Linked DNA regions of Magnetofaba australis IT-1. The protein of the gene in region 1 binds, or shares a complex with, the protein of each later gene. Links are inferred from orthologs where the notes say so. Each region holds a gene or a part of one and is shown in the gene's direction. Other genes may lie near its edges.

Region 1 (3,715 bases):
CAAACGTGAGCCCGCCGCGTCGGTCTGCGAGGTCCACGGGCGGGGATTGTTGGAGACCAGCATGACGCCCTCTCCCTGCGCCGCCACTTGCAGCAGCCGCACCCCAGGATGTGTGCGCCAATCGCTGGGAGAGAGCGCCAAATACTCCGCCCAGCCGCCGGTGATGGGCTTGGCCCACAGAGCCCCGCCAATGATCAATGCCGAGACCAGAGTTCGCCCGGATTTCACGTTATGTCGTAACGTAGTAAGAGTGGCGATGAGGGCTGCGCCCGTCAGCAGATCCATGCAGATGGTCGCTGCCAAGGTGTGATAGGCCCAGCCTTTTCCTTGCAGCACAAACGCCGCCATGCCCAGGGCGCATGCGCTCCACAAACTCCAGGCGGTCAGGCTGTATTGGGCGCGCCAACCGGTGGCGATGCTCACCCCGAACGCCAGCAGCGCGGCATACCCCACAAAAGAGAGGATGGGCCCGCTGAGCAGGGTGTTGGCGCTGGCGTCCATTCCGCCATACAGATCCAACGCCACGCCAACCATCTGGAAATATTCTGGAAAGAAAACAGTAATCAAGAATCCGTAGGCTGCGCAAACCACTGTCATCACCCCAGGCCAACCCAACCAAAGGGGGCGTAAGGCGCGCTGCTCGGGACGCAGAATGAGGGTAGCGATGAGCGCGGCCAGAGGCATGAGCAGATAGTGGGGTTTAATCAGAATCCCCAGCGCCGCCAGCACGGTCACCGCGGCGCCCGCCATGCGCATAGTGGAGGTCAGGGGCGTGGGGTCATGCAGGCGCCACGGCAACCAGAACAATCCCGGTGTGATGAGAGTGGCGATAAGCTGTTCGCGCTGACCAAAATGGTAACCAGGGTGACCCATCAGCACAGCCGCAATGCCCAGGAGAGCCATCATGGTGAGGGCGCGATTGGGGATCAGCGCGCGTAACGGCGGCCAGCACACGAGCGCGGCCCCCACCGCCAGCAGGTTGATCCACAGCGCCACGGCGGCGTAATCGCTCAGGTGCAGCAGAGTCGCGAGCCATTGAAACGGACTGATCAGCAGAAAGAATAGTGGCGGATTCACCTCCAGCGCTTCGTGCAGATAACGTCCGCCGGAAGTCAGCACCCGCGCAATTTCCAGACACCACACAAGATCATGGTTGATCAATAGGTTGCGGGTCTGAAGCCAAGCGCCAAACGCCGCCGTCAGGCAAGCGAAGAGGGTGAGTGCGACAATGATAATGAGGCGGCGTGCATGCATGATGAGTTGGATCTTGGGCGCCATGGGGGGCGGCTGAATCAAGATTTCAGGGCGATGGGGCCGTGTGGGCGGCTTTTATCTCAGGCGCTTGTGGCGATGTGCGCGCCACAAACCCTGGACGCGCTCTGAGAGCCTTGCCAGGATACGGGGAAACGCCCACATCTCCAACCCATGATTGCCTTATGACCGTTAGCACGCCGGAAATCTGGACATTTCGCACCCTGATTCAGTGGACCACCCAGTGGTTGACCAAGCAGGGGATTGTGGACAATCCGCGTCTGGATGCGGAGCTGCTGCTGGCCCATGCGCTGAAATTGCGCCGATTGGACCTGTTTCTGGACCCGGATAGACCGTTACACGATGACGAGCTTAACCGTTACAAAGTTCTCATCAAAAAACGCGCATCTCGCGAACCTGTGGCCTATATTTTAGGATCGCGTGAGTTTTGGAGTCTGACGTTTCGCGTGGGCCCTGGCGTGCTGATCCCCAGGCCGGAAACTGAGACCCTGGTGGAGCGGATTTTGGAGGGCGTTGCTGATCGCGAAGCGACATTGCGCATCCTGGATGTGGGGGTGGGCTCCGGCGCGATTCTGTGCGCTTTACTTGACGAGCTTCCCAACGCCACCGGGGTGGGCGTGGATCGCGCCGCCGAGGCGTTGGCGTGCGCGCGCAGCAATGTGGACGCACTGGATCTGGTCGCGCGCGCTGAGATCGTTGAGGGAGATTTATTCAGTCCTTTCAATGATCAATCCGAACTGTTTGATGTGATCGTCTCCAATCCGCCCTACATCGCCAGCGCGGTGATCGAGACCCTGGAGCCGGAGGTGCGCGACCACGAACCACGCGGCGCGCTGGATGGCGGCGCCGATGGCCTGGCGTGCTATCGGGCGCTGATTCCGGCGTCCAAACCGCTGCTCAAGTCCGGTGGATTGCTGGCGCTGGAGATCGGTTATGATCAGGGCGAAGCGATCTTCGATCTGTGCCGGGAGGCGGGCTTTGCAGCGGTGTCCATCACCCAGGATCATGCGCGACGGGATCGTGTTATTACCGCAACGGCGTAACAAAATCTTCAGTTATCACATAACGCATGTATAACGGTGTATAATGCGCGACTTTTCCAACCATCCTGTGCTCATTACCGGCTGTTCCAGCGGCATCGGCTATCATGTCGCCCATGGCTTACACAAGCGCGGTTATCGCGTCTTCGCCACTGCGCGTCAGGTTGAGGATGTGGCGCGTCTGCAAGCTGAGGGGCTGGAGGCGCTGCAACTGGATCTGGACCACTCCGCCTCCATTGACACGGCGGTGACGGAGATTCTGTCGCGCACCGGCGGACGACTCTACGGACTGTTCAATAATGGCGCCTACGCCCAGCCCGGTTGCGTGGAGGATCTGAGCCGCGAAGCTTTGAGATTACAGTTTGAAACCAATCTGTTCGGTCAGCATGAGGTGACTACGCGGGTGATTCCCGCCATGCGCGCGGCGGGGCAGGGGCGCATCATTCAGAACAGTTCGGTATTGGGCTTTGTCGGCCTGCGCTATCGCGGGGCTTATGTGGCCAGCAAATTCGCCCTGGAGGGGCTCTCCGATACGCTGCGCCTGGAGTTGGCCGGAACCGGCATCCATGTCAGCCTCATTGAGCCGGGTCCCATTGAGAGTGAAATCGGTCCCAAGGCGCTGCCGCACTTTCATCGTCATATCGATATCGAAGGCAGTGTGTGGCGCGACATCTATAAAAGCGAACTGGAGCGTTTGGGCAACGAACCCCCCAACCGCTGGCGTCTGGGGCCCGAGGCGGTGCTGCAGCGGGTGATCCATGCGTTGGAATCGCCGCGCCCGAAGATCCGCTATCCAGTCACCACGCCGACTTACGGCTTCGCCATTCTCAAACGCCTGCTGCCGGTGCGTTGGCTGGACCGCTTGCAACAGTACGCCTCATAATCCCCAAGAGGAGCGCCATGGAAGATCTCACCCAACTGCGTGACGCCCTGCGCCAATTCGCTACAGAGCGCAATTGGGCGCAATTCCATACACCGAAGAATCTGGCCATGGCGCTGTGCGGTGAGGCCGCGGAGTTGATGGAGCCATTCCAATGGCTGACGGTGGAGCAGAGCCGGGAATTGACCGACAAACAGCGCGAGGCGGTGGCCCAGGAGATTGGCGACGTGCTGATCTATCTGACCATGTTGGCGGACAAACTGGGGTTGGACCCGCTCACATGCGCCCATGAGAAGATGGCGCTCAATGCGCGCAAATACCCGGTCGACGTGGCGTATGGATCGGCGCAGAAGCGCGGTTTGCCAGCAGATGAGGGGGGCGGATGAACTCTTTTTTGCGCAAACTGCCCGAGGGCGCTCTGCATGCGGCGGATCTGAGCATGATTCAGGTCAATGTGGGGCTGACGTGCAATATGGCGTGCGCCCACTGCCATGTGGGGGCGGGGCCCACGCGCCGCGAGAGT
Region 2 (3,368 bases), 420 kb from region 1 along the record:
GGTGCTGGGCGAGCCGCAGATCCTCGGTCAGATGAAAAAGGCCTATCAGCACGCCGTGGCGCAACAGAGCGTCGGCGCTATTCTCAATCGCTTTTTTCAGCACGCTTTTCAAACCGCTAAGCGGGTGCGTAATGAGACCGCCATTGCCGAAAACGCGGTGTCGGTTTCGTTTGCAGCGGTGGAGCTGTCGCGCAAGATCTTCGGCGAATTGAACGGTCATAGCTGTCTGCTCATCGGCGCCGGTGAGATGTGCGAATTGGCCGCGCGCCATCTGGTGGCCAACGGCATCGATAAAGTGTTCGTCACCAACCGCACCCTGGAGCGGGCGCAGAATCTGGCCGCCCAGTTCGATGGTCACGCTTTCCCCATGGAGAAGCTGGCGGAGAATCTACACCGCGCCGACATCATCATCTCCTCCACCGGCTCCACCGTCTATCTGGTGGATGCGCCCATGGTGAAAAAGGCCCTCAAAGAGCGGCGCCAGCGCCCCATGTTCTTTATCGATATCGCCGTGCCGCGGGATCTGGACCCGGAGATCGGCGATGTGGACAGCGCTTTTCTGTATGACATGGATGATCTGAATCAGATCGTCGAGCAGAACCGACAGGAGCGCGCAGAAGCGGCGCAAGCGGCGGAAAACATTGTTTCTGAAGAGATCCCGGGGCTGCTGAAATGGATCTCTGCACTGGAGGTTGCGCCCACCATCAAAGCGTTACGCGCTCACGCTGAAGGCGTGCGTGACGAGGTGTTGGAAAAGCAGTTGCGCGGCTGGGAAACCTTGAGCGATGACGACCGCGCGCGCATCGAGAAGCTGACCCGCCTGTTGGTGAATAAAATTCTGCACAATCCGTCTGAACAGTTGCGTCTGGCCGCCCATGAGCCCGATGGCGATCAGATCACCGCCGCCACCCGGCGACTGTTCAAACTGGACGATGGATAAGGGCTGGAGAGTCTCGCTATGGCGTTAACCGATAAACTCCGTGTGATGAGTGAGCGCCATGCAGAGATCTCCGCTCTGCTGGGTCAGCAGGATATCGCCTCCAATCCTGAACGGTTCGCCAAGTTGAATCGCGAATTCGCCGAGCTGGAGCCCATTGTGGAAGCCTATGCGCAGCACAAGGAGTTGGATGCGCAGCTTAAAGACGCCGAGGAGATGTTGGCCGAGCCTGACGCCGATGCGGAGATGGCGCAGATGGCGCGAGAGGAGCGTGATTCGCTGAAGCATCAATTGGAGGAGAGTGACGCTCAACTGCAAATTCTGCTACTGCCCAAGGATCCTGACGATCAGAAGAACGTTATTTTGGAGATTCGCGCCGGCACCGGCGGCGATGAGGCGGGACTGTTCGCGGCGGATCTGTTTCGCATGTATGGGCGCTATGTGGAGCAGCGCGGCTGGCGCATGGAGATTCTGGATAGCAGCCCCACGGATCTAGGCGGATTCAAGGAGCTCATCGCCATGATCACCGGCGCGGGCGTCTACTCCAGCTTGAAATTCGAGTCCGGCGTGCACCGGGTGCAGCGTGTGCCCGCCACGGAGGCGGGCGGACGCATCCACACCAGCGCCTGCACGGTGGCGATTCTGCCCGAAGCCGATGAAGTGAGCGTCAATATCGCCGACAAGGATCTGCGCATCGACGTCTATCGCTCCTCCGGGCCCGGTGGACAGAGCGTCAACACCACCGATTCGGCTGTGCGCATCACCCACCTGCCCACCGGCCTGGTGGTGACCTGCCAGGATGAGAAATCCCAGCACAAGAACAAAGCCAAGGCGATGAAGGTGTTGCAGGCGCGTCTGCTGGATCAGGAGCGCCAGTCCGCCGCTGATGAGCGCGCCGAAGCGCGGCGGGGTCAGGTGGGATCGGGAGACCGTTCCGAGCGCATCCGCACCTATAATTTCCCACAAAACCGTGTAACCGATCACCGCATCAATCTGACTCTACATAAATTGGATGCGGTGATGCAGGGCGCGTTGGGGGAGATCGTCGACGCCCTGTTGGCGCATCATCAAGCGGAGTTGCTGGCGCAGTTGGGTGAAGCTTGAGAGAATAAATTTTTTCTCATCCGCAACTCACGCTGAAATTTTTTCACCCATCAGTGAAATACAAAGACCGCGTTCATATAGTCGCCGCAGAAGAGAATGAGACATTTGAAGCGAGAAGATATCGAGGGCTCCGCCCTCGAGCTCCCAAGATTGTTTCGGTTCAGTTGGAAAATGACAAACAAGCCGTTTATAATGTGTAGATAATAAGCGGAGGTTTGTATGGAACGGAAGAAGCGGAGATTTACGGCTGAGCAGAAGGTAGGCTATGTGCGCCGTCACCTGGTCGAGAAGGTGGTTCTCTCGGATCTGTGCGACGAGGCGGGCATTCAGCCCAGCCAGTACTATCGCTGGCAAAAGGCTTTGTTTGAGAACGGCGAAGCGGCCTTGTCTGACAAACGCGGCCAAAAGGCTTGTGACCGACAGATTGCCGAACTAGAAGCGAAGTTGGCAACCAAAAATGAAGTTATGTCTGAGCTTCTTGAGGCGCATGTTGCGCTAAAAAAAAGTCTTGGGGTGAGCTGAACGGCTGCTGGGTGGAGCCGGACATACGGGATTCGGTGGTGAATTTCGTGGCGTTTTGGTCAGACAAGAGCGAAATCGACACGAGCCGAATTATCAACTGGATAGGCGTGCAAAGGGGCAAGTTCTATTCATGGCGCAAGCGCTATGGAATGGTTAATGACCACAATGGCCGTATTCCCCGAGATTTTTGGCTGGACGATTGGGAAAGGGAAGCGATTGTCGCCTTTTTCCATGAACATCCGTCAGAGGGCTATCGGCGCCTGACCTACATGATGCTGGATGCAGGCGTGGTGGCGGTCAGCCCCTCTTCAGTGCTGCGTGTGCTCAGAACTGCCGGGCTGATGCGTCGTTGGAGCCCATCGCCCTCGCAGAAGGGCACAGGGTTCAAACAGCCTTCGGAGCCGCATAAACACTGGCATGTGGACATCTCCTATCTGAATATCCAGGGGACGTTCTACTATCTGTGCAGTGTCCTGGATGGATGTAGCAGGTTTATCCTCCACTGGGAGATTCGTGAGTCGATGAAGGAAGATGAGGTTGAAGTGGTCCTGCTCCGAGCTCAGGAGGCCTATCCGGAAGCTAAGCCGCGGCTGATCTCAGACAATGGGCCGCAGTTCGTTGCCAACGATTTTAAGGCGTTCATCCGGGAATCCGGCATGACGCATGTGAGGACTTCGCCTTACTATCCGCAGAGCAACGGAAAACTGGAGCGTTTTCACGGTAGTTTGAAGCGTGAGTGCATTCGGCCTCAGACGCCATTATCGCTGGAAGATGCCCAACGGGTTGTGGGAAAGTACGTCGAGCA

The links. Proteins that work in one complex are often made in the same cells at the same time.
Region 2: the proteins of prmC (region 1) and prfA are in contact, whole or in part, in a crystal structure (PDB 2B3T), measured with the Escherichia coli proteins. The link is inferred for Magnetofaba australis IT-1 from one-to-one orthologs.

Annotation. Positions count from the first base shown.
Region 1 is NZ_LVJN01000021.1:108,628-112,342, reverse strand. Bases 400-3,375 are described here. They hold prmC (peptide chain release factor N(5)-glutamine methyltransferase), read left to right. Parts: upstream 400-1,436; coding sequence 1,437-2,315; downstream 2,316-3,375. Other genes in these bases: MAIT1_RS19315 (nucleotide pyrophosphohydrolase), read left to right, coding at 3,213-3,375; MAIT1_RS19320 (SDR family oxidoreductase), read left to right, coding at 2,359-3,195; MAIT1_RS19330 (hypothetical protein), read right to left, coding at 400-1,278. Outside these bases: more of MAIT1_RS19330, read right to left, coding at 1-399; more of MAIT1_RS19315, read left to right, coding at 3,376-3,578; arsenosugar biosynthesis radical SAM (seleno)protein ArsS, read left to right, coding at 3,575-3,715. UniProt on the Escherichia coli protein: Methylates the class 1 translation termination release factors RF1/PrfA and RF2/PrfB on the glutamine residue of the universally conserved GGQ motif, i.e. on 'Gln-235' in RF1 and on 'Gln-252' in RF2.
Region 2 is NZ_LVJN01000021.1:527,883-531,250, forward strand. What follows is about bases 1-2,999. They hold prfA (peptide chain release factor 1), read left to right. Parts: upstream 1-958; coding sequence 959-2,041; downstream 2,042-2,999. Other genes in these bases: hemA (glutamyl-tRNA reductase), read left to right, coding at 1-940; MAIT1_RS20965 (transposase), read left to right, coding at 2,261-2,563; MAIT1_RS20970 (IS3 family transposase), read left to right, coding at 2,575-2,999. Outside these bases: more of MAIT1_RS20970, read left to right, coding at 3,000-3,368. UniProt on the Escherichia coli protein: Peptide chain release factor 1 directs the termination of translation in response to the peptide chain termination codons UAG and UAA.